Regions from separate parts of the Methylocella silvestris BL2 genome, predicted to be linked through region 3. Evidence: predicted binding sites of a transcription regulator. Region 3 holds the regulator's gene; each other region holds the start of a gene.
What was found. The regulator LexA, encoded in region 3, represses DNA repair genes until DNA is damaged. The targets are predictions, from matches to a motif close to TGTTCNNNNTGTGTTCNG.

Region 1: the regulator LexA is predicted to act here: its motif matches at 3,585-3,602, upstream of recA (recombinase RecA).
Region 2: the regulator LexA is predicted to act here: its motif matches at 4,519-4,536, upstream of MSIL_RS21870 (ImuA family protein).

What each region holds. Positions count from the first base shown of each region.
Region 1 is NC_011666.1:3,868,483-3,878,771, forward strand. It holds gene alaS (alanine--tRNA ligase) at 1-2,233, opposite strand, end outside; gene recA (recombinase RecA) at 2,418-3,485, opposite strand; gene MSIL_RS17900 (hypothetical protein) at 3,891-4,388, shown strand; gene MSIL_RS17905 (hypothetical protein) at 4,481-4,795, shown strand; gene cckA (cell cycle histidine kinase CckA) at 4,845-7,364, opposite strand; gene MSIL_RS17915 (hypothetical protein) at 7,471-7,752, opposite strand; gene MSIL_RS20395 (flagellar biosynthetic protein FliO) at 7,727-9,055, shown strand; gene dksA (RNA polymerase-binding protein DksA) at 9,140-9,547, opposite strand; gene MSIL_RS17930 (NADP-dependent isocitrate dehydrogenase) at 9,729-10,289, opposite strand, start outside.
Region 2 is NC_011666.1:1,158,375-1,168,663, forward strand. It holds gene MSIL_RS05520 (error-prone DNA polymerase) at 1-1,984, opposite strand, end outside; gene MSIL_RS05525 (Y-family DNA polymerase) at 1,981-3,609, opposite strand; gene MSIL_RS21870 (ImuA family protein) at 3,539-4,492, opposite strand; gene MSIL_RS05535 (pyroglutamyl-peptidase I) at 4,674-5,534, opposite strand; gene MSIL_RS05540 (alpha/beta hydrolase) at 5,831-7,141, shown strand; gene MSIL_RS05545 (hypothetical protein) at 7,597-7,899, shown strand; gene MSIL_RS05550 (phosphoadenylyl-sulfate reductase) at 8,181-8,972, opposite strand; gene cysT (sulfate ABC transporter permease subunit CysT) at 9,235-10,080, shown strand; gene cysW (sulfate ABC transporter permease subunit CysW) at 10,073-10,289, shown strand, end outside.
Region 3 is NC_011666.1:1,808,701-1,818,989, reverse strand. It holds gene MSIL_RS08555 (ComEC/Rec2 family competence protein) at 1-2,172, shown strand, start outside; gene lexA (transcriptional repressor LexA) at 2,213-2,923, opposite strand; gene MSIL_RS08545 (HPF/RaiA family ribosome-associated protein) at 3,297-3,926, shown strand; gene MSIL_RS08540 (superoxide dismutase) at 3,999-4,598, opposite strand; gene MSIL_RS20115 (hypothetical protein) at 4,901-5,902, shown strand; gene MSIL_RS08530 (S9 family peptidase) at 5,928-8,060, opposite strand; gene MSIL_RS08525 (Ros/MucR family transcriptional regulator) at 8,576-8,989, shown strand; gene MSIL_RS08520 (SufE family protein) at 9,109-9,537, opposite strand; gene MSIL_RS08515 (hypothetical protein) at 9,649-9,957, opposite strand.

The DNA of each region.
Region 1 (10,289 bases), 2.1 Mb from region 3:
TTTCGGCGTCGTCCTCGGAGGATTTGAGCAGGACGGCGATGTGCTCAAGCTTGTCGGAGCGCGCGTTGAGATGGCGCCGCGCCGCGGCCGCCGTCTTCGCCTCGATGCGCCGCACGCCGGCGGCGACGGCCGATTCCGACGTGATCGCAATAAGGCCGATGTCGCCCGTGCGCGCAACATGGGTGCCGCCGCAGAGCTCGACGGAAAAGGCCCTGTTGGCGCCGCCGTCTCCGCTGTCCTCGCGGTCCTGCGCATAGCCCATCGTTACGACGCGGACCTCGTCGCCATATTTCTCGCCGAACAAAGCGCGCGCGCCGGAGGCGATCGCCTCGTCGACCGCCATCAGCCGGGTGACGACGGGCGCATTGTCGGTGACCGCGCGATTGGCGATGTCCTCGACGCGCGTGAGCTCTTCCGGCGAGATCGGCTTCAGATGGGTGAAGTCAAACCGCAGACGGTCGTCGGCGACGAGCGAGCCTTTTTGCGCGACGTGATCTCCGAGCACGAGCCGCAGCGATTCATGCAGGAGATGGGTCGCCGAATGATTGGCCCGGATCGCCGAGCGGCGCGCGTGATCGACCGACAGTTCGAGCGCGAGGCCGGGCGTGATCTCGCCTTCCTCGACGATTCCCTCATGCACGAACAGATCGCCAAGCTTCTTCTTGGTGTCTGTGACGCGGAAGCGAACCCCGGCGGCGCTCATCACGCCCGTGTCGCCGACCTGTCCCCCTGATTCGGCATAGAACGGCGTTTGGTTGAGGATAATGGCTCCGGTCTCGCCCTTGTTGAGGCGTTCGACCGGCTTGCCGTCCTTGACGAGCGCGGCGACGACGCCTTCCGCTTGTTCGGCTTCATAGCCGAGGAAATCTGTCGCGCCCGCCTCGTCCTTGATCGCGAACCAGAGGGTTTCGGTCGCAGCCTCGCCGGAGCCGGCCCAAGCCCTGCGCGCGTCGGCGCGCTGACGCTCCATCGCGGTATTGAAGCCGTCCACGTCTACGGCGAGCGAACGCGCCCGCAGCGCGTCCTGCGTCAGGTCGAGCGGAAAACCATAGGTATCATAGAGCTTGAACGCCACCTGCCCCGGCAGGGGGGCGCCCTCGGGTAAGTCGCGCACGGCTTCGTCGAGGATCGAGAGGCCGCGCGCCAGCGTGTCGATGAAGCGGGCCTCTTCGAGCCGCAGGGTCTCGACGATCAGCGACTCGGCGCGGATCAGCTCGGGATAGGCCTGCCCCATCTCGCGCGAGAGCACGGGGACGAGCCGCCACATCAATGGCTCGCGCGCGCTAAGCAGCTGCGCGTGGCGCATGGCGCGGCGCATGATGCGGCGCAGCACATAACCGCGGCCTTCGTTGGAGGGGGTCACTCCATCGGCAATGAGGAAGGCGCAGGCGCGCAAATGGTCGGCGATGACGCGATGGCTGGCCTTCTGCGGCCCGTCGGGATCGACGCCGGTCGCCGCGGCGATCGCCACGATCAGCGCGCGCATGAGGTCGATGTCATAATTCGACGTGACGCCCTGCAGCAGCGCGGCGATGCGCTCGAGCCCCATGCCGGTATCGATCGAGGGGCGCGGCAGATCGATCCGTTCGCCTGGCCCGAGCTGTTCGAACTGCATGAAGACGAGGTTCCAGAATTCGAGGAACCGGTCGCCATCCTCGTCGGGGCTGCCGGGCGGGCCGCCCTTCAGCCTTTCGCCCTGGTCATAAAAAATTTCGGAGCAGGGGCCGCAGGGGCCGGTGTCGCCCATCGCCCAGAAATTATCGGAAGAGGCGATGCGGATGATCTTCGAATCGGGAAAGCCGGCGATTTTCTTCCATAAATCAAAGGCTTCGTCGTCGGTATGATAGACGGTGACGAGGAGACGATCTTTCGGCAGACCGAATTCCTGCGTGATCAGCTTCCAGGCCAGCTCGATCGCCAGCGGCTTGAAGTAATCGCCGAAGGAGAAATTGCCGAGCATCTCGAAGAAGGTGTGGTGCCTTGCAGTATAGCCGACATTGTCGAGATCATTGTGCTTGCCGCCGGCGCGGACGCATTTCTGCGCGCTCGCGGCGCGCGTATAGGGGCGCTTTTCGAGGCCGGTGAAGACATTCTTGAACTGGACCATCCCGGCGTTGGTGAACATTAGGGTGGGGTCATTGCGCGGCACGAGCGGCGAAGACGCCACGATCTCATGGCCGTTCTTCTTGAAGTAATCGAGGAAACCCGCCCGTATTTCGTTAACGCCGTTCATTCGCTATTCCGTTTGAAGGCCGCGTTTTTTCCGCGCCGCGCCTTTAATCATGTGTCAACGCAAAATGCGTGGCGCGAAGTCAAAACGCAAGCGCGCGGGCGCGTCACGCGCGCGGCTTCGAGGCAGCGGGATCGCTCGGGTCAGCGCCCGACGATCAGCGAGCGCGCCGACTCGCTCGATCGCCTCAATCCTCGGCTTCCTCCTCGCCGACATCAAGGATCTTGTCGGCGATCATCCCCGCATTCTCGCGGATCGCCAGTTCGATCTTGTCGGCGATCTCGGGATGCGCCTTCAAGAAGGCCTTTGAATTCTCGCGGCCTTGACCCAGCCGCTGGCTGTCATAGGAGAACCACGCGCCCGACTTCTCGACGACGCCTGCTTTTACGCCGAGATCGATCAATTCGCCGATTTTCGAGATGCCTTCGCCATACATAATGTCGAATTCGACCTGCTTGAAGGGCGGCGCGACCTTGTTCTTGACGACCTTGACCCGGGTCTGATTGCCGATCACTTCCTCATGGTCCTTGATCGAGCCGATGCGGCGGATGTCGAGCCGCACCGAGGCGTAGAATTTGAGCGCGTTGCCGCCCGTCGTCGTCTCGGGGCTGCCATACATCACGCCGATCTTCATGCGGATCTGATTGATGAAGATCACCATGGTGTTCGAGCGCGAGATCGAGGCCGTGAGCTTGCGCAGCGCCTGACTCATCAGGCGCGCCTGCAGGCCCGGCTGGCTGTCGCCCATCTCGCCCTCGATCTCGGCGCGCGGGGTCAGAGCGGCGACGGAATCGATCACCAACACGTCGACCGCGCCCGAGCGCACCAGAGTGTCGGTAATTTCGAGCGCCTGTTCGCCGGTGTCGGGCTGCGAGACGAGGAGATCTTCCAGATTGACGCCGAGTTTGCGCGCGTAAATCGTGTCGAGCGCATGTTCGGCGTCGATGAAGGCGCAGACGCCGCCCTTTTTCTGGGCTTCGGCGATGACATGCAAGGTCAACGTCGTCTTGCCGGAAGATTCCGGACCATAGATCTCGACGACGCGTCCGCGCGGCAGGCCGCCGACGCCAAGCGCGACGTCGAGGCCGAGCGAGCCGGTCGGCACCGTCTCGATCTCGACGACCTTCTGATTCTTGCCGAGCCGCATGATCGAGCCTTTGCCGAAGGCGCGTTCGATCTGCGACAGGGCGGCGTCGAGGGCCTTGGTCTTGTCCACGGATGTTCCTTCAACAAGGCGAAGTTTGGCTTGGCTCATTGGATTGATCCTTCTGACACAGGCTTGGCGAAATGTGCAATGCAATCGGCTTGGCGAGCCGCGTTGCTGATAAATGTATCTGGTTTGTTCTCACTCGCAAGTTCTTTTTATGTTCTATTCTCGGCGCACAATTTTCAGTCAATACCGCCGCGCGAAGCGGCCTTAGAGGAGCCTGCAACCGGCGCGGGCGCGACAAAGCGCGCGTGACGGGAGAAAGGACGAAATCGGCGCGAATCGGATGCGCCCCGCAGCCGCCGAAAAAAATCACGGATGGTTAATATGCGGCGCCGCAGCGCCAATGGGGCAGCGCCGCCGGCGAGGGCGGGCACGGCTCTTGCTGCGGCGAAGGGAGCGCGGCCCTCTTTCCCGGCGGCGGCGCAAGGCATGTCGGAGACGCGACACTCGATGCGGCAGGAAACGGACAATCTCGTCCGGATGGACGATCTTGTCGATTTCGGCGAGGTCCTTCCCGAGGTCAATGCGATGCTGCAACGCGGCGTCGCGCTGTACCGTCGAGACCGGGCGGCGGCCGATCTCGCCTTCCGCGCCGCGCTCGAGCTGCGCCCTGACGCCCTGCCGACCTATCTCTGCCTGTATAAGATCCATACCTATCAGGGCAATCTCGACGAATCGCTGGCGATCGCGCGGGCGGGCCTTGCCGAGGCGGCGCGCCAGGCCGGGATCGACCCGGATTGGACGGCGTGGCGGCGCGGCGACATTGCAAGCAACGTCAACGGACCGGGCCATTTCGCGCTCTATACCTTGAAAGCGCTGGCCTTCATCCATTTGCGCCGCAACGAGAAAGCGCGGGCGCAGCGCTGCCTCGACAAGATAGCCGAGCTCGGCGCGATGGAGACGGTTGGCGGCAGCGTCATCGCGGCGCTCGCGGCAGGCGTGGATTAAGACGGATTCTTTCGCAACGCGGCGGCGTCCTGCGATCGGACCCAGGCGTTGCGACAGAAGTGATCGTAAAGTGAAAGGACTGTGAGGCGAAGATGCAAGCGACATTCATCAGAGAAACCTCCGACGGCCGCAAGATCGAAGTGATCGGCCCCTATGTCTGCGTCGACCGCGACCCAGTCGCGGACCAGCTTGTCGAGGTCGCCTCGCATCCCAACAAGCAGGCGATCCTGCACGCGCTTCCGAACGCCGCTTTCATGGCCGGGCCGATCGTGCTGACGGTCGAGGAGGCCTCGCTCGTGCGCGGCGCCTTCGCCATGGCGACGGAGGCCGAAACCGACAAGGCGGCGATCGAAAAGCGCTTTCGCGACGCCTATAATTCGCGCGCCCGGGCGGCGGGCATAGAGTAGGCCGTCGAAAAGGCTTCGGCACGAAAGGCCGGCGGCGCGGCGGCGCGGTTCAGCTCGCCGCCGCCGTTCCCTTCACCGCCTCGATCAGCTGCTTCAGCGAGAAGGGCTTTGGCAGGAAGGCGAAATCCTCCCCTTCCGGCAGGTTTTTCGAAAAGGCCTCCTCGGCATAGCCGGACACGAAAATCACCTTCGCCTTGACGCCGCGCTTGCGCAATTCGCCGAACATGGTCGGCCCGTCCATTTCGGGCATGACCACATCCGAGACGACGAGGTCGATCTTGCCGGGATTGCGGTCGACGACCTCGAGCGCCTCGATCCCGGAGCCGGCTTGCAGCACGCTATAGCCGCGCGAGGCGAGCGCCCGCGCCGCAAAGGCGCGCACGGCCTCCTCATCCTCGACCAGCAGGATAACGCCGCGTCCGGTGAGGTCCGCCGCCGGCTTCCCCCGCTCGGCCGGTGCAGGGGCCTCGGTCTCGGCCGCCTCGGGAATATAGCGGGGCAGCAGCACGGTGAAGGTCGCGCCCTTTCCGGGCGGGCTCGAGCAGAACACAAACCCGCCGGTCTGCTTGACGATGCCATAGACCATGGCGAGGCCAAGGCCTGTTCCCTTGCCGACTTCTTTGGTGGTGAAGAACGGCTCGAAGATCTTGTCCCTCACCTCGGGCGGGACGCCATGGCCGCAGTCCTCGACCTCGATCGCGACATAATCGGCGGCAGGCAGCGATTTCTCCTCGAAGCCATCGCATTCATGTGGCGCGACATTGCGGGTTTTCAGGAGAATTTCGCCGCCGTCCGGCATGGCGTCGCGGGCGTTGACGATGAGATTGACGATCACTTGCTCGAACTGGTTGAGATCGGCCCGGATCAGCCAGAGATCGCGTCCGTGGCGCAATTCGAGATGGATCTTTTCGCCGACGAGGCGGCGCATCAGCATTTGCAATTCGGACAGAACGTCGCCGAGTTGCAGCACCTGCGGCCGTAGCGTCTGGCGGCGGGAAAAGGCGAGCAGCTGACGCACCAGTCCGGCGGCGCGGATGGCGTTCTGCTTGATCTGCATGATGTCGCGGAAGGAGGGGTCGGTCGGACGATGATTGGCGAGCAAGAGATCGGAGAAGCCGATGATGGCCGTCAAGACATTGTTGAAATCATGGGCGACGCCGCCGGCGAGCTGACCGATCGCCTGCATCTTCTGCGACTGCGCGAAATTGCTCTGCAGCGCGCGCTGCTCCGTGGTGTCGAGGGCGAAAATGGCTGCGCCCGAGCCGTCTCCCTCTTCCGAGGCGGAAATGAACAGGCGCGCCGAGCGGTCGCCTTCGCCGGCCAGCGCGACGTCGACGGGCGCGATGTCGCGCCGCGCTTTGGCGGCGGCGGCGAGGGCCAATTCCAGCGCGGCGCGATCCCGTGCGGCGACTCCCGCGTAGATGGCGCCGCGCTCCGCGCCGTCCGTCGGCTTAGCGGCGTCGGGCATGACGCGCGCGAAAGCGGCGTTCGAGCGAACGATGCGACCCTGCCCATCGAGCAGGGCGATGGCGATCGGCGTCGCCTCGAAAAGCCGCGGAAACCACGTTTCGGCGCGGCGCGGATCGTCGGACCGCTCCGCGATGCCGGCGCGATCCAGCGCCAGACTGTGAGAGGGGCCGGCCGCGCCATCGGCGTCGAAAGTGACGCGATGAATGAGGCGGACGGGCAGAGTTTGGCCGCCGCGCCGTTTGAGCTCGAGATCGAGAATTTGGGTTTTTACCTCGCCCGGCGCCCCGGCAAGCGCGGCGACTCGCTGGGCCGCATCGCCGGAAAGAAAGGCGCCGAGCGTCAGTCCGCCGGAGCCAATCTCCGCCAGATCATAGTCAAGCCAGGCGGCCAGCGTCGCATTGACATAGTCGACCGTCCCGTCCCCGCGGCAGGAGAAAAAACCTGCGGGAGCATTGTCGAGACAATCGATCGCGCGGCGGAGCTCCTGGAAGGCGGCCTCCTGCCGCTCGCGGTCGCGCGTGATGTCTGCGACGGTCCAGAGGGTCGCGCGCTTTGCCCCTGGAAATTGGAGCGGGCGCGTCTCGATTCGCCGCCACCCCGCTGCGCCGCCGGCCGAAGGCTTAAGGCGCGTCTCCTCGACGTGGGCGCGGCCCTCGCGCGCGGCCTGCGCGAGCCTGTAGACCGCCTCGGACGCCTCCGGCGATCCGCCGCCAATGAGCCGCTCGACCGGGCGCAATTCGGCGAGGCTGGAAGAGGCGCAAAATGCCCGGTAGGCGGGGTTGGCGTAAAGGATCCCGCCGTTCGCCTGGGTCGCGATCAGCCCGTCCGGATTTTCGTCGCAGATCCGTTTTGGCAAATCGTCGCCGCCGGCCTCCCGCCCCGCGACCCGAAGCAGGCCAGCCGAGAGGGCGAAGGCGGCGAAGACGCCGATCGCGGCGAACAGCGCAAGCGCGGCTGTGGCGATCATGGCGGCGGTCTGCGGCGGCGCGAGCAGGACCAGCGCGGCCGCGCCGCCAATGAGGATCACAAGCGCAAGGATCAACGCCGGGCGCCCGGCGCGGCCCGTCCTGCCGAAGGCGCCCCGATGATCGATCATCATGTTTAATCCTCGCGCGCCGCGCGCGTCCGGCCCTGTCGTTTGGCCGACTCGCCCGGCGCTAGGGTTGCGCCGTCAATTTTCTCAATAAACGCGTCGCGCGCAAATGTCATTCAGCGGCGCTGGGCTCGAAATCGCGGCCGATCGCGCCCGCATTACGCGCAGGCCCCAGGGCCACGACATAAAATAGTTGAATATGCTGCTTTTCTGACGCGCGGCGACAGTGCGCCTTGATTGGCGGGAGCGCATTTTCTATTGTGTGCGCCATCTTTTGTTGCTCGCCCGCGATCGAACGAATCACGATCCCATTGGCGCAGATTTTTCCCCAGCGAGCCGAGCCGATGCAGGGCCTTATCGACAAAATCTTGGAAAACAAGCCGCTTACCTTCATTGCGGCGGCGGTCGCCCTCCTTCTGGCCGGCGCGCTGGTTCTGTTCGCGATCCGGCTCGCCTTCGGCCGGCGGGTCAGGGCGCCGGGCGGCGGGCGGACGCGGCTGCCCCGGCTCGGCGTCGTCGACGCCTTCGACCTCGACCGTCAGCGCCAGCTCGTCATCATCAGACGCGACAACGTCGAGCATCTCTTGATGATCGGCGGCCCCAACGACCTTGTCATCGAATCGGAGATCATCCGAGCCGAGGCGCGCGAGCGGCATCGCGAGAAGGAGCCGCGCGAAAAGGACTTGCGCGAAAAAGAGCCCGCTCTGACGCCCGTCGCGGCCCCATTCGGGTCGGGCGCCGCGCCGGCCCCGGCGTGGCAGCCCGATACCGAAACCGTCGCGGCGCGGACGGCGAATCAGCCGCCGGCGTGGAAGGCTCCGCTCTCGCCAATCGCCGCGCCGGCGGCTGCAACGAGCGGCGCCGAGCTTCCAGCCGCCGCTGCGGCGAATGAGGCGGGCGCGCCCTTGAGCGAACCCGGCCTCGCGCCGGCGGCGCGGACGCCGGCTTTTTCGCTGGCGCGCCGCCCGGCGCCGGCCGCAGCCGTTGCGCCGAGGCCGCCGCGCGAACCGCTGCTTCGCGCCGATCCACCTCTGCGCTCTTCTGAGGGCGCGGCGCCGAATTCCTTCCAGCGCGCCTCGCTGGCGACGCCTTTCCTGCGCCCGCCGCCGCCGCGCCAGCTTGCCGAGACGCTTGCGCGGCAGATCAATCCGCCGGCGGGCGCGCCGGCGCAGACGCCGCCAACGGAGCCGCCGGTTTCCGAGCAAACGACCCTTGTCGGCGCCATCGAGGGCGCGCAGCCCGCCAAGCCGGCCGGGCCGGCCGAGGCGGATATGCCGCAAATCGGGCAGGGCGCCGATCCAGCGTCGGCGACTGAGCCTTTGCAAGGCAGCGATCGGCAGCCGCGGCGCGACGTCGTCGAGGCGGGCGCCAAACAACCCGCGCCGCCGATCACGCCGGCGGCGCCTGCGCGGGCGAGCGAGCCGTTCGACTTCGTCGCGGCCGTCGCCGCCGCTCTGGAGCAGCCCGAAGAGGCGCCGCTGATTGCGCCGCCCCGGCTTCCGGATCTCGTGGGGACGCCGCTAGCTGAGGCCAATGTTTCGACGAGGCGGGCGGAAACCGACAATCCGATCGACGTTCCACCGCCGCCTGCCGAAAAACGCGTCAACCTTGTGAAAAGCTTCGCCGCGACGCCTGCGGACGATTCGCTTGAGGAAGAGCTGGCCAAGCTGCTGGGGCGTGGGTCGGGCGGCGTCTGAAGCATCGCAGGCGCCGACATTCCCGCTCAAAATTTCTGACTTTGCCGTTTCTTGCGCGTCAGCGCGCAATCGGCGTGGATTTCGCTATCCGTCGCGATAGACTCGCTCGCGCTTCTCGTGGCGCTCCTGCGCCTCCACCGACAGCGTCGCGATCGGCCTTGCGTCGAGGCGCTTCAGACTGATCGGCTCGCCGGTTTCCTCGCAATAGCCATAAGTGCCGTCGTCGAGCCGTCCCAACGCCGATTCGATCTTGGCGATGAGCTTGCGCTGGCGGTCGCGCGCGCGAAGTTCGATGGCGCGATCCGTTTCCGACGACGCGCGGTCGGCGACGTCGGGATGATTCTCGTTTTCGGTTTGCAGCGCGACCAGGGTTTCGCGGCTCTCGCGCAGGATGTCTTCCTTCCAGGCGAGCAATTTGCGGCGAAAATAATCGCGTTGGCGTTCATTCATGAACGTCTCTGATTCGGAAGGCGTATAGCCGTCATCGACCATATCGGCAGCCACCGGAAAGCCTCCGTCGTGATGAATGGCTGCCTTATACATATCGCGGCGCGCTTGTTCAATCTAAGTCACGCCGCCGCCTTGAGTTATTCCCCCCTCGCTCCTCCGCGCGACGATAGGCGAGCGGGCCATTGCCTCTGCGATGGAAGGCGCGATTCCGGAGCGGCCAGACTCACGCTTTGGGCGCAGACATCGCCTTGCGCAAATTCTCGTCAACCTTGTCGAGGAAGCCGGTGGTCGAAAGCCATCTTTGATCGGCGCCGACGAGCAGGGCGAGATCCTTCGTCATGAAGCCCGATTCGACGGTCTTGACGCAGACCTTCTCGAGCGTCTGCGCGAAGGCCGCGAGTTCCGGATTGTCGTCAAGCTTGGCTCGATGCGACAGGCCGCGCGTCCAGGCGAAGATCGAGGCGATCGAATTGGTCGAGGTCTCCTTGCCTTTCTGGTGTTCGCGATAGTGGCGCGTCACCGTCCCATGGGCGGCCTCGGCCTCGACAGTCCGGCCGTCGGGGCTGAGCAGCACGGAGGTCATGAGGCCGAGCGAACCAAAGCCCTGCGCCACCGTATCGGACTGCACGTCGCCGTCGTAGTTCTTGCAGGCCCAGACGTAGCCGCCGGACCATTTGAGGGCCGAGGCGACCATGTCGTCGATCAGACGATGCTGGTAGATGATGCCGGCGGCGTCGAACTTTTCCTTGAATTCGGCCTCGAACACCTCCTGGAACAGATCCTT
Region 2 (10,289 bases), 650 kb from region 3:
GCCGCCGCAGATAGGGATGCACCATGTCGCCCTGAATCGGGCCTGGCCGCACGATCGCGACCTCAATGACGAGATCGTAGAATTCTCTCGGCCGCAGCCGCGGCAGCATCGACATCTGCGCCCGGCTCTCGATCTGGAAAACGCCGATCGTGTCGGCGCGCGAGATCATCTCATAGACGGCGCCCTGTTCCGGCGGCAGGGTCGCGATGGTCAGCTCTTCGCCATAATGCTCCCTGATGAGGTCAAACCCCTTGCGCAGGCAGGTCAGCATGCCGAGCGCCAGCACGTCGATCTTCAAAATGCCGAGCGCGTCGAGATCGTCCTTGTCCCATTCGATGGTGGTGCGATCCTCCATCGCGGCGTTCATGATCGGAACCACCTCGTCGAGCCGCGAACGCGTGATGACGAAGCCGCCCGTATGCTGCGACAGATGGCGCGGAAAACCGATCAACTCCTCGGCGAGCTTTAACGTCTGCGCCAGCCGCGCCTCGGTCGGATCGAAGCCGGCCTTTTGGGCCTCCCCGGCTTCGACGCTCGACGACGACCCGCCCCAGATCGTCGCGGACAGGGCCGAGACGACGTCGTCCGAGAGGCCAAACGCCTTGCCCACTTCGCGGATCGCCGAGCGGGCGCGATAGGTGATGACGCTCGCCGTCAAAGCGGCGCGGGCGCGGCCGTAACGCGCATAGATATATTGCATGACCTGTTCGCGCCGCTCATGCTCGAAATCGACGTCGATGTCGGGCGGCTCATTGCGGTCAGGCGAGATAAAACGCTCGAACAGGAGATTGTGAAAGGCGGGATTGACCTCGGTCACGCCAAGACAATAGCAAAGCGTCGAATTCGCCGCCGAGCCGCGGCCCTGGCATAGAATCTTCTCTGTGCGGGCGAAGCGCACAATATCGTGTACGGTCAGGAAATAGGGCGCGTAATCAAGCTGTTCGACCAGCTTCAATTCATGCGCGATCGCCGTCTCGACCGAGGGAGGAACGCCGTCCGGAAAGCGGAACTTCGCCCCTTCGCGCGCAAAAAAAGCGAGCGCGGCTTGCGGCGTTTCAAATCCTTCGCGCAATTCCTCGGGATAGTCGCCGCGCAATTCATCAAGGCTGAAGTCCAGCCCGTCGAGAAAGCGCAGCGTCTCTTCCATCGCCTGAGGCGCGCCGGCAAAAAGCCGCGCCATCTCCGCCGCGCTTTTCATATGACGTTCGGCATTGGCTTCAAGGGCGAGCCCCAAGCGATCGAGCGTTTGTCCCGCGCGGATGGCGCTCAGCACATCCTGCAGCGGGCGCCGCTCGGGCGTATGCATGATGACGTCATTGACAGCGATGAGGGGTGTGTTCGTTTTTCTTGAAAGCGCGATGCGGCTTGCAAGATCGCGCCGCATTGAAACGCCATAGGTCATTTTGGCGGCAAGCCACAGGCGCCCGTTCGAGGCCTCGCGCAACTGTTCGATGAGAGGCATTTCCTGGCCAAAAGCCAGCGCATGGGCGTCGTCCAAAAGATCGACAGGATTTTTATAATGATTATTATCATGCAATTCGGCGTGGATTTTCCTGGATCGCCTGGTTTCGTCGCCCTTTTCCCATGTTGTTTCCGGCATGAGGATAAGCTGTTGTCCCTGCGCCGCTTCGATGAGGTCGCTTGAACGCAGAAGGGAGACGCCTTTTTGCGCGCGGGCGTTGGCGCGAGTCAAAAGCCGCGTCAGGCGTCCATAGGCGGCGCGGTCGCGCGGGTAGCTCAGTATGTCTGGCGCGCCGTCGCAGAAAACGAGCCGCGCGCCGATAGCGAGATGAAAGGACGGGCTCTTATTGGCTTTCAAAAAACGATGGGCGCGGACGACGCCGGCAAGCGAATTGCGGTCGGCGATCCCCAGGCCGGCAAGTCCGAGAGCCATCGCCGCGGCGACGAGTTCTTCGGGATGCGAGGCGCCGCGCAGAAAGGAGAAATTCGTCGTCGCCGCCAGTTCGGCGTAGCGCGGGCTCATGCAAAAAACCCGTGCATGAACCAGCGCGGGCGGGTCGTCTCCCTGTCGAAGAGGCCCTCGCGGAACAGCCAGAATCGACGTCCCTCGCAATCCTCGGCGCGGAAATAATCGCGGGTGAGCGCGGTCGTTCCCCGCCACCATTCGGGCGCGATGCGCTCTGGGCCCTCGAAGGCCGCGACCTCATGCAGCACGCGCCGCCAGCGAAATCTCAAAGGCGGTCCGTCGGGCACGGCGGCGACGGCCTCGATCGGCTCCGGACGCTCGAGCAGCCGGATGGGGCGGGCGGGCATAGGGCTTGCTCCCTTCGCCTCTTCATGCGCCTGGCCGCCAGCTGGCGACGCCGCAAAACGCGGCCATTCCGACTTCACATGATGATAGTCATAGCGCGCGGCGGGAACCGCGATCACGGCGAATTCCGGCGCATGCGTCCCATTGAAGGCAAGCCGCGTCACCCGCCGCAAGCCCAATCGCGCGCCGAGCCTGTCGATGAGTTCGGCGAGATCTTCCACATGATCTTGCGCGCGATCTTCAGCGCGATCTTGGCCGCTCCAGCCTGTCTGCTCGGGATCCTTGCGTTCGAGCGCAAGCGCCGCAAGGCGGATCACGTCAAAACCGAAGCCGGCGTCGAAGGCCTCGCCGTCCTGGGCGAGACTCAAGGCCTCAAAACGTTCGTGAAAAAGCCGCGCGATGAGAGCCGGATCGCGCAGCGGCCGCATCGTTCCAACCGTAAAATGCATGACCTCGCCGTCGACGCGAAAGAGGCTCGCCTCGAGCCGCCGCGCGCCCTCGCCATGGCGCGTGAGCAGCGCGCAAAGATCTTGCGCCAACCCGGCGATCGAGGCCTCGACGTCCTCGCGCCGGCAAAGGCCGTCGAGGAATCGCCGCTCAGTCATGAAGGCGGGCGCTTCGAAGCGCGGCGATATTGGCGTTTTAACGCGACCCAGCAAACCGTCGAGACGCGCATAAAGAGCAAGGCCGCAGCGGGCGGCGATCGGCGCGCGCGGCCGCATCGTCACATCGCGGATCCGGCGCAAGCCCGCTTCCGCCAATGCGCTGAGCGTTTCCGGCTCCAGCCGAAGGGCGGCGAGCGGCAACCCTCCGAGGCGGCGCTCCAGTTCCACCGCATCGAGCGCCGGCGGCAAAATGCGCGCCGCAAAATCCGCCGCGCCATAGCGCGCCAGGGCGAAAGCCGCCTCAGGCGTCGAAGCCAGCCCTCCTTGCGCGCAAAAGCCCTGGCGGCGAAGACTTTCTTCGATTTCGGCCAGGAGACTCGCCTCGCCGCCGAAAAGATGCGCCGCGCCGCTGACGTCGAGCATCACCCCGTCCGGCGCGTCGAGAGCCGCCAGGGGGGTGAAACGACGACACCAATCGACGATATGGGCGAGCGTCTGCGCCTCTCCTTCGGGATCCGCCTCGGCGCAGATCAGCGCCGGATGCATGGCGCGCGCATCGGCCAGATTCATGCCGGACCTGAGGCCGAGACGGCGCCCTTCCGCGTCGATCGCGGCGAGTTTTTGCGCGCCATTGATTTTGGCGAGCGTCGCCCGCGGCGGCTCAGGCGCTTTGCCTGAAGTTGATCCCTTCCTTGATTTCTCGGCTGATCCCCCGCGATCCTGCGCGCGCATGCGCCGGATGATCCGGTCGGTCGGAAGCGTCGGCAGAAAAACGGAGAGGAAACGCATCGCGAAAACAACCCTCGTCATGATCCCAGAGAATGGCGATAGGATCGGCGCCATTGGCGGGACCTATCGCGCGCGCCTTGAGGATGCGGATCGACCATGCGGCGAGGCCTGGCTGCGGCAGTTCTTGCCGGGCTGGAAGCGGCAGCCCCGACAATGGAGATCCGCGCGGCGCGCCGCCTGAGCGCGCGGCGGAAATCTCAAAGCGGGTATGAGCGCAGGACGACAGCCGACCGGCTCCGCCCGCCATGCCGGCGGCGAGCAGCAGGGCGCCGGCGCCGCCGGCCTGCGCCGCAAGAGCAAGACGACGCGAGACGGGAAGGCCATAGAGTTTTTCGAGCGTCCAGATTTCGCCGACCACCGCCGCAGCGGCGCGGCATTTCAAGGCTTCCTCCATCGTCCAGAGACTGTCCCTTGCGCTGGCCGTGCGCACCAGAATGAAGCAAGCGGGGTCGAGGCCGTAAAGGGCGAGCCCCGGGCCATAGGGGGCGCCCCCTTCGCGGCCGGCGAAATCCTCGACGATCCATATGATGGCGGAGCGGCCGGGGGCGGCCTCCGCTTTGAAGCGGGCGCAAAGGGCGAGCGCGAAGCCTGAAGCGGCCGGGCCGTCGCCGGCGGAAGCCGGGGCGATCTCGTGCAGGACGCCGCGGCCAAGCCCATGCAGCGCCCGGTCGAGACGGCAATTGTCCCCAAACCGGATTTTTCTTGCGGGAAGCGCGCTATTTTCGATGCAGCCGATTTTTTGGCGCAGAAAATCCAGCCGGTCCGATCGATGGGCAAGCGGCGTCGGCGGCTTCACAGGGCCATGCGGCATGGGCTCCAGCAGCAAAGGCTTGCTCCAGTCAACGGTCAGAATGTTCGCTATTTGTTCTAATAGATTCCCGCTTGAGACAAAAGAGTCAAGGCGGATTCCGGCGAACTCTCGCAAAGGGCAAGCTTCCCGCGAGCTTCACGGTTTACGCTTCGCCAAGTCGCCGGCGCCGGCGCTGTCTCCGCTTCATTCGGCGGGCTCAGCGGCGGGATAATCGTCGCGATTGAAGTTTCGGGATCAGCGCAAGAATGGCGAGGACGGCGGCGCGCACCGCCTCGTCAAGAGTGAGGCGCCCCCCGCCACGGATCAGAGTGTTGCCTGGCCTGTCTGCCTCGTCGACCCGACGCAGCCGACGCGGCGCGGCGAGCGAGGACTGCGGCCGGAGCGAGGCGAGCGGCGGCACATGGATAAAGCCGACCAGCGCGTTCGGATGGCAGCTCAACGATAAAAACAGGGTTTGATTGCAGACATAATCGCCGGCGTCGATCGAAACGGCGGCGTGAAACCCGCCGCGGCGAAGTCTGGCGGCAATCAGGCCGGCGGGCGCGCTCGATTTTAAGCTTTGGGCGGCGCCCCTCGGAGATTGCGGCCTGCCGGCGCGGATCGGGTCCATTTGATCCCTGCCTGTGAGCGGTTGGCTCCCACCGGCCAGCGCTTGCCCCTCCCCGCTTGGGACGCGCCGGCCTTCGTCGCTTGGGACCTGAACGCCGTCGACGCCGGTCTGACTCCCGCCGGCGAGAAGAAGGCGTCTTTGCGCAAAGGCTCCCGCGGCGTCCGGCCGCAAGAGGCTGATGCGGTTAAAGGCTCGCGTCTCGACGCAGAGCTTGCTTCGCCGGCTGGCGAGGCCAAAATGCAGAATTGCGTCGGGCGCCGCCTCCCGCGTCAAAGCCTCGAGGCGCGGCTCTATCTCGGCATAGACGACCGGGAGCACGCTGAGATCAAGCTCGAGGCCGGCCCGCGCCAGACGCGGCCGATGGCGGGCCAGATTGGCGATGATCCGTTCGGTCGGATTGCGCGGGGCGCCGGGAAAGCCGCCAAAGCCCGTGACAAGAATACGCATGAATGTTCGCGGGGTTGGATCCCGAAGCGGCGCGGCGCCCGTGCAGACGGGTTTGCGCGATTTTGGGCGCACGGACAAGGCTGACGGAGCGCGCCGACGCAATACGCCAACGGCCTTCGCCGAGCGCGCGTCGCATTGCCGACACGATCGGGGGCCATTCAGAAGACGCAGCCCTTTAAGCTTCCAGTAAGCGTCGCAGCGTTGAAAGGGGCCGATGCGCTAACGCGTGATGCCGAAAAGTTGCAGACTTCTCGGGCCGACATCATGCTTTTAAAATTTGGCGTCGATCCCGTTTCATGGTTTTGGACCGGTCCAAAACCATCGTGATCGATGCGCGCGACGAATTTCGAGGCGAAGACATGCGGCTTACGCGCGCGGCGCGAACCATTTCCGTCCTTGCCCGGCCGGCGCTGCTGATCGCCGGCCTGCTGGCGCTTGCGGGCTGCGGCGGCGGAATGACGGATCTCGACGGCGCGGGCGCCGGGCCGCGCCCGACCTCGGTGTTTGTCGTCTCGACGCGCAAGGGCGAAAGCGGTCCCGCCAGCGAACTCAGCAATGATGGAAACGAGCGCTATTCGCTGCAGATGATCGGCGCGCCGCTCAATCACCAGATCGGACAATTGGAGCGCCCTTCCATCGGCAGTCCCGATCCCGCGCGTCATTTTGCGCTTCAGACGCGCCGCGCGCTCGACGAGGATGGTTTTACGGCCGCGCTCGCCACGCATCTGTCGGGGCGCATCGGCTCCAACCGCGACGTTCTCCTTTATGTGCACGGCTTCAACACGAGCTATGACGAGTCGCGGTTCCGGCTCGCGCAGATCGTCGCGGACGGCCGCTTTGGCGGCGTCGCCGTCCTGTTCACCTGGCCGTCGACGAATAATCTGCTCGACTATGGCGCGGCGAAAGAGAATGCGACGATCTCGCGGGACGCGCTGGCGAAGCTGATCCGGCAGCTGACGGATGCGCCCGACGTCGGGCGCGTGCACATCCTCGCCCATTCGATGGGGGCCTGGCTGACCATGGAGGCGCTGCGCCAGGATTTTATCGCGGGCGGCGCGCGGCTGAACGACAAGCTGGGCGATATCATGCTGGCCGCTCCCGACATCGATCTGAATGTTTTCCGCCAGCAGATCAGCCGCCTCGACGCGTCGCACATCTTCGTGCTCGTTGCAGCCAATGATCGCGCCTTGTCGCTCTCGCGCACGCTGACCAGTGATCGGCCGCGCCTCGGCGCGCTCGATCCGAAGAACCCGGCCGACCGATCGGCGCTCGAGACGCTCGGCGTCAGGGTTTATGATCTGAGCCGGGAGGCTGATATATTCATCGGCCACGGCGCCTATGCGGACGCGCCCGACGCGCTGCGCACCATCGGCGCGCAGATCGCCGCGCCGCGGCCGCAAGACTCCAATGTTCAGGCGGTTCTCGGCGAAAACCCCATCGACGACCGCATTCACGCCACGCCCTTGCCGCCGCCGGCCGCTGCAGCGCCTGGCGCGCCCGCCGCCGCTCCGGCCCGCCCCGAGGCGCCGATCAGTGCGGTGGTCCCGCTTGCGACGGCGACGCCGGGTTCCGCGACGCCGGCGTCTTCCGCCGCGCCGACGCCCTGAAGATTGTCAAAAAATTTTATTTCTCGTGGAACTTTGCGCGGCGGCGCGCGTTCGCCTAGGCGTTATTGCAACCAAGGCTAAGCTTGATGCGATCTGCGCATCCCTACAACGAGACGGAACTTTGCCGGATTTCACGGAACGGTCGTAATTACTTTAAAGTAAAGTCGTTCAGTCTCGACCAACTCGAAGCTTATAATTGTTCCACGTTCAATTTAAACTGAGCCTTAATCAGCTTTTGTTGAAGTGTGGATCGACTGATCAAAAATCCGTATAGTTGTGCTGCAAAGCAACATAAATTATTCACATTGACGCCCTAATATGAATAGTATTAACTTACGTCATGTAGACGTCCCGGCGGCGCCGCCTAAGCCGCCATAACGTCTCCACCAAGCCTCCATCCATGCTGTTTCCCCTGCTAGCATGGGCCAGAAGGCGAGTAGCGAAGCGAGGGTGTCATGTGCTTAATCGCTGAAGTCGTGCATTCCTGCTCCCACGAGAAGGTCGCTCATGCGGCTGTCGCCTCGATCGGTACGGATTTCGCCGGCAAGGTGAAGGCGACCGCGAGCGTCTATGGCATGTCCATGGGCGCGTTTGCCGCGCGCACAGTCGTCCAGTTCGGCCGCACCTGCGGGGGCGAGGAAAAACAAAACCTGCGGCGTCTGATGAAAGGGACGGATCAGCCGATCCTGATCGCTCTTGAACATATTTTGAAGCCCGTCGTCGAACACGCCGCGACGCCGCAGAGCGCGGACGCGTAAGAGCGTCCCGTTCGCAGGCAGATTGAGCGCCGCCGCCAACTGTCGAGGGCCAAAAACTTCGATCTTGAAATGACAGGGAGCGCTTCAAGCGCTCCTTTTTCGTGAAAGAAGCAGAAGCTTCATGCAGACGACATGAAGCCGCCCACGCTTCTTTTCGTCGAAGAACGGAGAGCTGCACCGCGCCCTGCGCTCTTTTATTTCACCTTTTCTTGATTAGACGTCCGGGATCCGCCTTGCCGTTCCGCTCTGCTGCGATGCGGCAGGTCTCTTCAAGCCGTCGTCTATTGCGCCCGGTTAAGCGGCGACTGAAATGAGGCGGCCTCCGCGCCAAACTCCGCCACCCGCGGCAAAGACTGCGTGTGAAGCCCGCATTCGACCTTGGCGCGGCCGCGCCAGCGTCCGGCGCGGGGATCCTCGCCGGGCCTTACCTTCGAGGTGCAGGGAATGCAGCCAATCGAGGGGTAACCCTTGGCGACAAGCTCATGACGCGGCAAATCATGGGCGCGCAGATAATTCAGGATCTGCGTCGGCGACCAGTTCGCGAGCGGATTGATCTTGGTGCGATTGTCTTCCGTCTCGAAAAGCGGCAGCGCCGCGCGCGTTGATGCCTGGAAGCGCTTGCGGCCGCTGATCCAGGCGTCGAACCCGTCGAGCGCCCGCGCCAGCGGAATGACCTTGCGGATTTCGCAGCAGCGATCGGGATGGCTCGACCACAGAAAAGTCTCGGGATCCTCGCTCTCGAGCGTCGCCTCGTCCGGGACCAGAGTGACGACGTGGGTGAGGCCCAGGCGCTCGATCAATTTGTCTCGATAGGCCAATGTTTCCGGAAACAGGACGCCGGTGTCGAGAAAAAGGACCGGAAGCGACCGATCGATCTCAGCGATCATATGCAGCAGCACCGCTGAATCCGCGCCGAAACTGGAAACAAGCGCGAGCTTGCCCGGAAACAGATCCTCGATTGCAATGCGCAACAGACGCTGCGGGTTGAGCGCCCAAAATCGATCGGCGATGCCGGCGATCGCCGCCTCATCGCCAAGTCGTGAAACCAGCGCCTCGCTTAACTCCGTCGCCATCAATGCCCTCCAATCCCTTCAATCCGACGCCCGAGGCTTAAAATGACCGCCCGGGACGAGGCCGCGACTCAAGCTATCACAGCTCCAGTTTGCAAATATAGGATAAATCCGCAAGAAATGCGATAAATACATTATTATACATTTTAATTTAGTTTAATAGGGGTTGCCGCAGCCGAAAATCTCGGCTAGCGTACAGTCCACAATCTCTGTAGATAAAGTTCAATAGATTGGGCGCGTCACGCCCCGCATCGAAAGGCTAACCGTGTCCCTGAGCGCCCTGTCCCTGAAGCGAAGTTCGATCCTGCCGGGGTTCGGTTTGTCTCTTGGCTACACGCTGGTCTACCTCAGCATTATCGTGCTTCTTCCGCTGGCGGCGCTCGTCTTGAAAGCGAGCGGGCTCGGACTTTCCGGCCTCTGGAGCATCGGCGTTCAGCCGCGCGTCTTCGCCGCCTTGAAAACCAGTTTTACGCTGGCCCTCGCCGCCGCTGCAATCAATGTCGTATTCGGCGTCATCGTCGCCTGGGTGCTGACCCGCTATGAGTTTCCCGGCCGCCGCCTGCTCGACGCGGCGGTGGACCTGCCTTTCGCGCTGCCGACCGCCGTCGCCGGCATCGCGCTCGCGGCGATCTATGCGCCGAATGGCTGGATCGGCGCCCTCATCGCTCCGCTCGGCTGGAAAATCGCCTTTACGCCGCTTGGCATTGTCATTGCGCTGATCTTCATCGGGCTGCCATTCATCGTGCGCACGGTCCAGCCAGTCATCGTCGATCTCGAACAGGACGTCGAGGAAGCCTCGGCCTCACTCGGCGCGACGCGGCTTCAGACGCTGTCGCGGGTCATTCTGCCGGCCTTGACGCCGGCGCTCCTCACCGGCTTCGCCCTCGCCTTCGCCCGCGGCGTCGGCGAATACGGATCGGTGATCTTCATCGCCGGCAATCTGCCTTTCATATCGGAGATTGCGCCGCTGCTGATCGTCGTGAAGCTCGAAGAATTCAACTACGAGGGAGCGACCGCGATCGCAATCTGGATGCTCGCGATCTCCTTTTTCATCCTTTTGGCGATCAATCTGATCCAGGCCTGGAGCCGCAGGAGATTCGGGAATGTCTGAGGCGGCGACGGGCTGGACGGCGGCCGTAGACACCGTCTTGAGCGGTCCCGAAAAAAAAGCGGTGCGGCGCTCGCGCAGCCCCGTCACGGGCGAAAGCGATCTTCTGAAGGCCTTGCTGATCGGCGTGACCGTCGTCTTCCTCGCCCTATTTCTCATCCTGCCGCTCGCCATCGTCTTCACGGAGGCTTTCAGCAATGGCATCGCTGCCT
Region 3 (10,289 bases):
GGGGCCGGAGTCGTCTCCTATTTGAGCGCGGACCGCGAGCCGTCGATGTGGCTTCTCGCCGCGCTGACGGGCGTCCTTTCGGGCCTGGCCTTTGTCGCTCGGGAGCGGCGCGCCGCCTTTCTGGCGATTTGCGCTGCGGCCGCTTTTTTCGCGGGAGAGTTTTCCGCCGCGTGGCGATCGACGCGGGTCGCGGCGCCGGTGATCCAGCGCACGACGATCGGCGTCGTCGAAGGTTTTGTGGAGCAGATGGATTTCCGCCGCTCCGGGGCGCGGTTCGTATTGCGCGTGCGCGCGATCGAGGGGCTCGCGGCCGAGGCGACGCCCTATCGCGTGCGGCTTTCGGTCCGCCGCGCGCCGCCGTTCGAGGCGGGAACCTACATAAAACTCAAGGCGCGCCTGTTGCCGCCTTCGCGCGCGAGTCTCCCCGGCGGCTATGATTTCGCCAGGGACGCCTGGTTTGCGCGGTTAGGCGGCGTCGGCAACGCGCTTGGCCGGATCGAAACCCTGGCCGCGCCGGAGCCGGCGGGTTTTTCCCTCGGCGCTGCGATGGCGTTAGACCGCGGCCGCAACGCTCTGTTGCGCCGCATCGATGCCGTCATCGGCGGCGACGCGGGGGCGATCGCCGCTGCGATGGTCACCGGCAAGCGCGATCTTCTGTCCGAAAACGCCAAGGAGGTGATCCGCGAGGCGGGCATCTTCCACATCATCACCATCTCCGGCGTGCAGATGACGCTGGTCGCGGCGATCTTTTTCATTGGCTTCAGGCGGGCGCTCTCGCTCAGCCCTTCGCTGGCGCTGCGCTATCCGATCAAGAAATGGTCGGCCGCGCTCGCCATGCTTGGCGCTGTGATCTACGACGTCTCCACCGGTTCGCGCGTCGGCACCGAGCGCGCCCTGATCATGACGCTGATCATGCTCGGCGCGGTGCTGGCCGACCGCCAAGCGCTGACCATGCGCAACCTCGCCTTCGCCGCGCTATTCGTCATTTTGGCCGAGCCCGAGGCGATCATGGGCGCGAGCTTCCAGCTCTCCTTTGCCGCCGTCGCCGCCCTCGTCGCGGTGTATGAGGGGCGCATGGCCGCCGCGAGCGCCGAGCGGGAGGAGGCGCCGATCCTGCGCTCGAAGCCCGTCGCCGGCGAGGGCGCGCGGCTGTTCTGGACCTCGGTCCGGGCGCGCCTCAGCCAGGGTCCGGGCGGGCTTCTGTTCGCGACCTTTTGCGCCACCGCCGCGACGGCCTCCTTCATGGCCTATAATTTCCACGAGCTCAGCCCCTATGTGCTGATCGGCAATCCTTTGACGCTGACAGTGATCGAAGTCTTCGCCGTGCCGGGGGCGCTGCTCGGGACGCTGCTTTATCCAATCGGCCTCGATCCCTGGGTCTGGCGCTATCTCGGCTTCGGCGTCGACGGCGTGATGTGGGCCGCGCGCCAGGTCGGTCAGCTGCCCGGCGCCAGCATCCATCTGCCCGCCTTCGCGCCATTCTCGCTCGCCTTCCTGACGCTCGCCGTCCTGTGCATGACTCTGTGGCGCACGCTCCTGTTCCGCGCGATCGCCCTGCCGCTCCTCGCCATTGGTCTCTTTGGCGCGGCCTCGGGGCCAAAATTCGACGTCGCTGTCGCCCCCGGCGGCGAGGCGGCGGCCTATCGCGGCGAAGACGGCCGATTGGCGGTGCTCGCGGCGCGGCCGAACCTCTTTGCCGCCGAACAATGGCTGCGCGCCGACGCGGACGGGCGCCCGGCGGCCGCGGCGGTTCGAAAAAGCGCATGCGACAAGGCGGCCTGCGTCGGACGTCTTGCCGACGGCCGCACCCTGTCGCTTGTCGTCGACCGCGCCGCTTTCGCCGAGGATTGCCTGCGCGCCGACATTATCGTCACGCCGCTGTTCGCTCCGAAAGGATGCGCGGCGCAGATTGTTCTCGACCGCGATGCGTTGAAAAAGACCGGCGCCGTCACACTGGCGATGACGCCGGCGGGACTGACGCGCGCCGCGGCGCGATCACTCGAAGAAGATCGACCCTGGTCGCCCGCTCCGCGCCGCACATGGGGCCGCGCTCCGGCCGCCCCCGCGCCGCAATTTAGGCTGGCCGACGCCGATCCATCCGTTCCGGCGCAGGAGGAGGGCGCGGCCTCGCGCCAGCCCGACGACGGCGACGATGGATCTCCCATCGAATAAGGCCGGGACCCGGCGCTCTTGCAGGGGAGCGCCGGCGTCATCAATAGCGTCGGATCAATCCGACCAGTTTGCCCTGGATTCGCACGCGGTCGGGTCCGAAAATGCGCGTTTCATAGGCCGGATTGGCGGCTTCGAGCGCGATCGAGGCGCCGCGGCGGCGCAGGCGCTTGAGGGTCGCCTCCTCATCGTCGATCAGCGCGACGACGATGTCGCCTGTCTCGGCGGTGTCCTGCTTGCGGATCAGCACCGTATCGGCGTCAAAGATGCCGGCGTCGATCATCGAATCGCCGCGAACTTCGAGCGCATAATGCTCGCCTTGCGACAGCATTTCCGGCGGCAGATTGAGCGTATGGCTGCGGGTCTGAAGCGCGCTGATCGGCGTACCGGCGGCGATCCGGCCCATCACCGGGATCGCCACCATGGCGCGCGCGCCATCCTCATCGTCGCGCGCCGCCGGCATCGGGCGGACGCGGCCAAGATGTCCCTCGATCACGCTCGGCTCGAATTTGCGCCCCCGGCCGGCGTCGGCCGCCGAGGCGCCCGGCATGCGCAAGACCTCGAGCGCGCGCGCCCGGTTCGGCAAGCGCCGGATGAAGCCCCGCTCTTCAAGCGCGATGATCAGCCGGTGAATGCCCGACTTGGACCGGAGGTCGAGCGCGTCCTTCATTTCATCGAAGGAAGGAGGCACGCCGGTTTCCTTCATGCGCTCGTTAATGAAGCGCAGAAGCTCGCTTTGCTTCTTGGTCAGCATCGGCGTCCACTTTCTCGCATGATCGTCGAGCGGGATGGCGGGGCGCAAAGGCGCGCCCGAGAAGGGCTTGGCTGCAAACGAGCGGGCTGCAATAGGATCTAGCCTCCGAAAAACTTGCTCGAAAGACAAGATACGCCCACAGAAAGCGCCTGAATCGCTCACCCGCACAAACGGTGAACAGACCATATCTGTTCTCTCTGCGTTCCGCAACCCAGCATAACGTTCGCAGGCGAAATTTATCGTCGCGGCTTCGCTTTGCGATTGCGCGAATTCATTGACGGAACTTTCAGCTTCGCCGTAGGTTACTAACTCTCGCCGCCGCTCGGCGAAGCTCGTTCGCCATGCGGCGTCGTCCGATCAAGAGGAGAAACGCATGGATCGACCGCTGCAGATCGTATTTCGCGACATCCAGCATTCCGATGCGCTCGCAAAGCTCATCGAGGATCGCGCGCGGCGTCTTGAGAGCGCCTTTTCGCGCATCACGGGCTGCCGGGTCGTGGCGGGCGCCGCGCATGGCGCGACGAAGAATACGATACCGCCGCTCTCCCTGTGCGTCGAAGTCGAGGTTCCTGGCCGGCCGATGATCGTCGCCAAGGCCGAGGCCAAGCGGAAGGGGGAGCAGGCGGCGCTGGTCAATCGCGTCTTCGACGTCGCCGAGCGCCGTCTGGAGCAACTCTCGGAACTCGCCAAGGACAATGTGCGCCGGCACGAAAACGCGCCGGAGACCGGCGTCGTCGCGCGCCTGTTTCGCGAGCAGGACCATGGCTTCATCGAAGTGCGCGGCGGCCCCGATCTTTATTTCGCGCGCAATTGCGTGATGCGGGGCGATTTCGACGCGTTGGAAATCGGCGTCCTTGTCGAAGTCACGCGCGCGACGGGAGACGGGCCAATGGGGCCGCAGGCAAGCGCCATCTATGTTTTGGATCAGCGCGTCGCCGTCAAGGGCAAGCCGGCCAAGCCCCGCAGCGCCAAGGATTCCGAGCCGGAAACCCTCAACGCCTGAATGGCGGGCGCTGCGTCATATTCGGGGCTGGCGGCGCGGCGCCAGCCCCGCTTTTGACCGAACAAGCGCGGCTTAGGCGGTCGCCTTGGCGTAAAGCTCGGCGGCGTATTCCCAATTGATGAGATTGTCGACGAAGGCCTTCAGATAGTCCGGCCGACGGTTACGATAGTCGATGTAATAGGAATGCTCCCAAACGTCGACGCCGAGGATCGGCGTCGCGCCCTGAACCAGCGGGTTCTCGCCGTTGGCGGATTTGCTGACGATGATCTTGCCATCCTTGACGGCGAGCCAGGCCCAGCCGGAGCCGAATTGCGTGACGCCCGCCTGAATGAGATCGGCCTTGGCTTTTTCGACCGAGCCGAGGCTATCGATGATGGCCTTTTCCAGCTCGCCCGGAATTGCGCCGCCGCCATTCGGCTTCAGCCAGTTCCAGAAATGCAAATGATTGTAGTGCTGCGCCGCGTTGTTGAAGAGGCCGGCGTTCTTGCCGAACGACTCCTTGACGATATCCTCCAGCGACTTGCCTTCGAGGCCGCTGTCCTTGAGCAAATTGTTGCCGTTGGTTACATAAGCCTGATGATGCTTGTCGTGGTGATATTCGAGCGTCTCCTTGGACATATAGGGCTGGAGCGCCTCATAGGCATAGGGAAGTTCTGGCAGGGTGAACGACATGGGTTTCTCCTCATTAAAGGCATGCAGTCGCGGGAGGCGGTCCGGTCGGCCGCATGGCATCTAACTAGACGGCTCAAAGCTTTGCAGCAACCGCATTCGCCGCCGCCGGGCGGGATCGCCGTGCGCCCGCGCAACGCCCGAGACGGACAAAGGATCGCTTTTGCCGGCGAGGCCGCAAGGTTTGCGTGCTAATATTTTGCCGCTACCCTGATCAAGTCTCGATTTCGACCGCGTTTTGCGGGCAAAGCCAAGTTTGAGCGCGGCGCCTCCAATGAAATGAACGCGGCGCCTGGAACAAAAAAATGAGCTATTTGATTTTCGCCGCCGGCCTCCTCCTTGCGGTCTGCGGCGCGGCCTCGATTTCCTTCGGCTACGGCATCATCAATGTCGAGCGCGGCTGGGCCAGCGTGATCGGCGGCGCGTCGGCCCTCTCGGGCGGCCTGATCACCATGGCGCTGGCGTTAATTCTGCACAGCCTGTCGCGGCTTCGCGCCGTGCTTAAGGCTCAGGGCAAGCGGGCCGTTGCGGCGACGCCCGCGGCCGTTGCCGAGGTCCCGGAAGATCTCGTGGCGCAGGCCACCGCAAAGGAGGCGCCCGCGGCGGAAAGCGCCGTCGCGGATTTGACGTCGGCGCAAACGCGCGTCGATGACGAACATGTGACCCTCGTCATCCCAGGCCCAGCCAGCGCCCCGGCCACCCTTGCGCCGCCTGCGGTCCGCCAACCGGCGCCAGCCGCGCCCGAGCCATGGGCGGCAGGCCTGGAGCCGGGCGCTCAAGCCTCAATCGAGGACATCAGGCGGGTTGTCGCCGAGACCATCAAGGGCAAGCGTCTTGAAACGCTTGGGGCCGAGGCCGGCCAAAGAGCGGCCGCTGAACTGCCCGCCGCCGAGCCCCTCGTAAAGCCCCCGCCATCGGTCGGCGCGGAGCTTCCGCCGCGCCGCCGCGCGCCGCCGCTCTCGTTTCATTTGCCGCGGGCCGTCGGCCTCAACGATCTCGCGCCGCAAGGTTCGACCGGCGCGCAGACCTCCGTCGCGCCGCCCCTGGCCGGCCCGGAGGACATGCGGCAAGACTCGCCGCATCCTGCGCCCGAACAGGTTTTCGCGGGCGCCAGCGAGCCGCTGCGCCCGGATATGCCGCGTAAAGATCCGCCCGTCGTGCTTGGCCGCTATGAATCCGAGGGCACCACCTATGTGATGTTCTCGGACGGATCGATCGAGGCGCGCTCGAAACGCGGCGCCTATCGCTTCAACTCCATGGCGGAGCTCAAGAGTTTTATGGATGCGCAGGCGCGCGGCGAGGCGTGAGCCCAGCCTCCTGCGCGTATCCATGTCAGCCTGACCGAGCGGCTCCGCCATCCTCGCCGCGGCGCTCGAAAGCGCCTTTGACGCAGGCGATCGCGAAGGCATATTGGAGCGCGGCCTCCTCAAGCCTGTCGAACCGTCCGGGCGCGCCGCCATGGCCGGCCCCCATATTGGTTTTGCAAAGGACGGGCCCGCCCCCGGTCATTGTGGCGCGCAGGCGCGAAATCCACTTCAGGGGCTCCCAATAGGTGACCCTCGGATCGGTCAGGCCGCCAAGCGCGAGAATCGGCGGATAGGCTTTGGCCGCAACATTGTCATAGGGCGAATAAGACCGGATCTTGTGAAACGCGGCCTCGTCGCGGATCGGATCGCCCCATTCCAGCCATTCGGGCGGGGTCAGCGGCAATTCGGCGTCGAGAATCGTGTTCAGCACATCGACGAAGGGCACGTCCGCGATCACGCCGGCGAACAATTCCGGCGCGAGATTGGCGACAGCGCCCATCAGCATCCCGCCGGCGCTGCCGCCCTGGATGACGATGCGGCGCTCGCCCGTCAATCCGAAGGCGATCAGATGGCGCGCCGCGGCGATAAAATCAGAAAAGCTGTTCGGCTTGTTGTCCAGCTTGCCGCTGGTGTACCAGCGCCAGCCCTTGTCCGTGCCGCCTCGGATATGGGCGATCGCGAAGATGAAGCCGCGGTCGATCAGCGCCAGCCGGCTGGCGCTGAAAGAGGCCGGCGTCGCATAGCCATAGGCGCCATAGCCATAGAGCAGCAGCGGTGCGCCGCGGCCAAGGTCGAGATCGCGCCGATGGACGATCGAGACGGGAACGCTCTCGCCATCCGGCGCCGGCGCATAAAGGCGGCGCGTCACATAATCCGCGGGATCGAAGCCTGAGGGGATGATCTGGCGCTTGCGCAGGATTCGCGCGCGCGTCGCAAGATCATAATCATAGGTCTCGCGCGGGGTCGTCATGGAGGAATAGGTGAAGCGCAGCAGCTTCGTGTCAAAGGCGAAGCGCCCGTTGATCGATAGCGAGAACGCTTCCTCCGCGAAGGCGACCGCATGGTCCTCGCCGCTTTCGACATGCCGGACGATGATGCGCGGCAGGCCATTCTCGCGCTCGAGCCAGACGAGATAGTCCGGGAACACGGAAAGTTCGATGATCATGCGGCCCGGCTTATGCGGGACCTCGTCGACCCAGAATGCTTTGCCGGGCGTGGCCAGGGGGGCGCTGACGATCTTGAAATCCTCGGCGCCGTCGGCGTTCGTGGTCATGAACAGACGCTCGCCGCGGTGTTCGACCTCATAGCGAACCCCGGGCGCGCGCGGCTCGATCAGACGCGCCTGCGCCGCAGGATTGGCAAGATCGAGCAGCCAGCATTCAGACGCGTCATGATCGCTGATGCTGATGATGGCGAAAGCGCCGGACTGGCTCGGCCGCACATGGATGAACCAGCGTGGATCGAGCTCCTCCAGAATCACCGTGTCTGATGCGGGATCGGAACCGATGTCGTGGCGCAGCACGCAGGAGGGACGGTTATTCTCGTCGACCCGCACATAATAATATTGGCGCGAATTGGCGCTGAAGACGAAGGCGCCGTCCGTGTCTTCGACGACATCCGGGCCGTCCGTTCCGCTTTCAAGGTCGCGCACGCGAATTGAATGCAGTTCGGAGCCCTTTTCATCGACGCTCCAGCCGAATGTCTGGTGATCCGGTGAATGGCGCGCCTCGCCAAGATGAAAAAATGCCTTGCCTTTGGAGAGCGCATCGGCGTCGAGCAGGATGTGGACGTCGCCGCCGTCCTCCTCGGCGCGGCAGAAGATCGGATGCTGCGAACCCTGGTTGAAACGGGCGTAATAGAGAAAACGTCCGTCGGGCGACGGCGCCTCGGCGTCGTCTTCCTTGATGCGCGACCGCATGTCCCGCACCAGCTCCTTGCGCAACGCTTCATAGGGCTCGAGAACCGCGGCGGCGTAGGCGTTTTCGGCCTCGAGCGCGGCGCGGATCGCGGCGGGCAGCGCAGCCGGGTCGCGCAGAACCTCGCGCCAGTTCTCGGCTTTGAGCCAGGCGTATTCATCGCTGAGCGCGACGCCATGCGCGAATTTCGTTTCGATTCGGCGTTCGACTTCAGGCGGAGGGCTGGCAGGGATGTGCGCCACGATGGTGCTTTCTTGAATTGATCGGGCCGGAATAGGCTTCGACGGGAAGGGGAGGGCGCTGATTGCGAGTCCTGACGCGCAATTGTTTGCAAAGGGCGGGGCCATTGCTGCGACGGCCGGCTGTCTATTGGGCGCAAAATATTCAATCAGACCCGCCGCAGCAAGCCGCCGGCGGCCGACTTCCTGGGGCTTCGCCTTGCGTCTATTGCGCCTTTGCACCCGCGCAAACAACGCCTGTCAATGTTTGACGCCGCTGTGTTCACTTCTGCCTTGATCTGATCGAAGCGGGTGGGGATGGCATTTTTTTGTTGGTTCGCAATAAAGACTGCTGCGCGCTACTTGCAGATACGATGTTTCGGCCTTAATAATGAATGACGTTCCGTACAGTCGATTCGAGGCGGTCGATTAAGAGAACTTAAATTTCACGTGGTTTTGTCGCCTTTTGACGGATTTATGGCCCTCATATTTGGGCCGGGGTCCGATGGCGGAGCCTTCTACTAGGGATATTGAGCGCCATGAGCGATGCGTCAGGTTCTAACAGCTATATCGAATTGGCCGCTGACATCGTGTCGGCCTATGTCAGCAACAATTCAGTGCCTGCGAGCGATCTTCCTAGCCTTATCAACGATGTGCATTCCGCCTTGCTGCGCGTCACCTCGGGCGTCGTCGCGCCAATAGTCGAGACGCCGAAGCCTGCGGTTCCGGCCAAGAAGTCAGTCACCAACGACTTCCTCGTTTGTCTTGAAGACGGCCGGAAGTTCAAGTCGTTGAAGCGTCATCTGCGCACGCAATATAATATGTCGCCGGATGAATATCGCGAAAAATGGGGTCTTGCGCCCGATTATCCGATGGTCGCGCCGAATTACGCCAAGGCAAGATCGAATCTCGCCAAGCAGATGGGCCTCGGGCAACAGCGCCGCCGCGCCTGACGCGTCGCGGCTCCTCGGCCAGGGTGGGATTTTCAAGAGAGCGCGAGTTTTTCGCGCTCTTTATTTTGTCCGATAAGGGGCTTAAGCGCGTCAGCGGCCGTAATCAAAGGCCCTGCCGGTCAGGCGGCGTTGGCGGAGGCGCTGCGGGCGTCCGTCTTGATGCGCTCGACCATCGCGCGCACGCCATTGCTGCGCTGCGGCGTCAAATGAGCCGATAATCCAAGCGACTTGAAAAGCTCCTGCGCGTCGGTCGCAAGGATTGCCTCCGGCGTGTGGCCGGAATAAAGCGCAAGCGTCAGCGCGACAAGGCCGCGCACGATATGCGCGTCGCTATCGCCCTTGAAGGTCAGAACGCGCTGTCCAGACGGATCGGAGCCCCTCGAGGTTTCGATCCAGACCTGGCTGGCGCAGCCGCGCACCTTGTTCAGATCATTATGCGCGGCCTCGTCGAGCGGCTCCAGCGTGCGTCCGAGTTCGATCAGGTAACGATACCGATCGTCCCATTCTTCAAGGTAGGTGAAATTCTCAATAATCTCGTCGAGGGTCATGGCGAAGCGCGCTGGCTGAAAGTCCGAATTTTCCTTTATATGTGCGCAACCGCGAAGGGACGAAAGAAAAATCTGCGGCCAAGGGTATCAGCCCTGGCGCCAGCCCCTTTGTCAGCGTGGCTCGGCGGGGCGCGGCGGCGGCTTCGGCTTTGCCTCCGCCGAGAGAGCCCCAACTGAAAGGGAGGCGGCGGAACCCGCCGCGAATTGCCCGAGCCTCGCCGCGGCCTCAAGGCAAGCGGCCGGCGCTTTGGCGCAGGCCGAGGCGCCCGTGGTCCGCGCCTCGTCGATCGCGGCCATGATGGCGGCTTTGGCGCCGCTTTGCAGCGCGGCGGAGATTTGGCCTATCAAGGAGTTTTCGGGCCAAGGCAGGAATGCGAACACGATGGACAGCCAGAAGACGGATCGGATGAGAAACCACATCGACCGGCTAAGCTCCTGGCGGGATCGTGTTCCCGCGCGTCGACGGCGTTGATCCGAATAATGAACGCCAAGCGTTCAAACAGAAGCTTTAGACCAATCTTCATTAACATTTCGCCAAACCGCCAAACTCCAAGCGCGGGTGCGGGATCGATCGAGATTCGGCAAGGATTCCTACACCATAGCCCCATTTTGCGGGACGCTCACGCCGCGTCGCGGCGGTTTTGCGCGCCAATGATGCTGGGGCGCCGCAGCAATTTAGGGGGACCTTAAGACGCGGGCGCCAGTCTGCGCCTCGAACCGCCGCGGCATCGCTTGCGGCGCCCGCGGAGCAG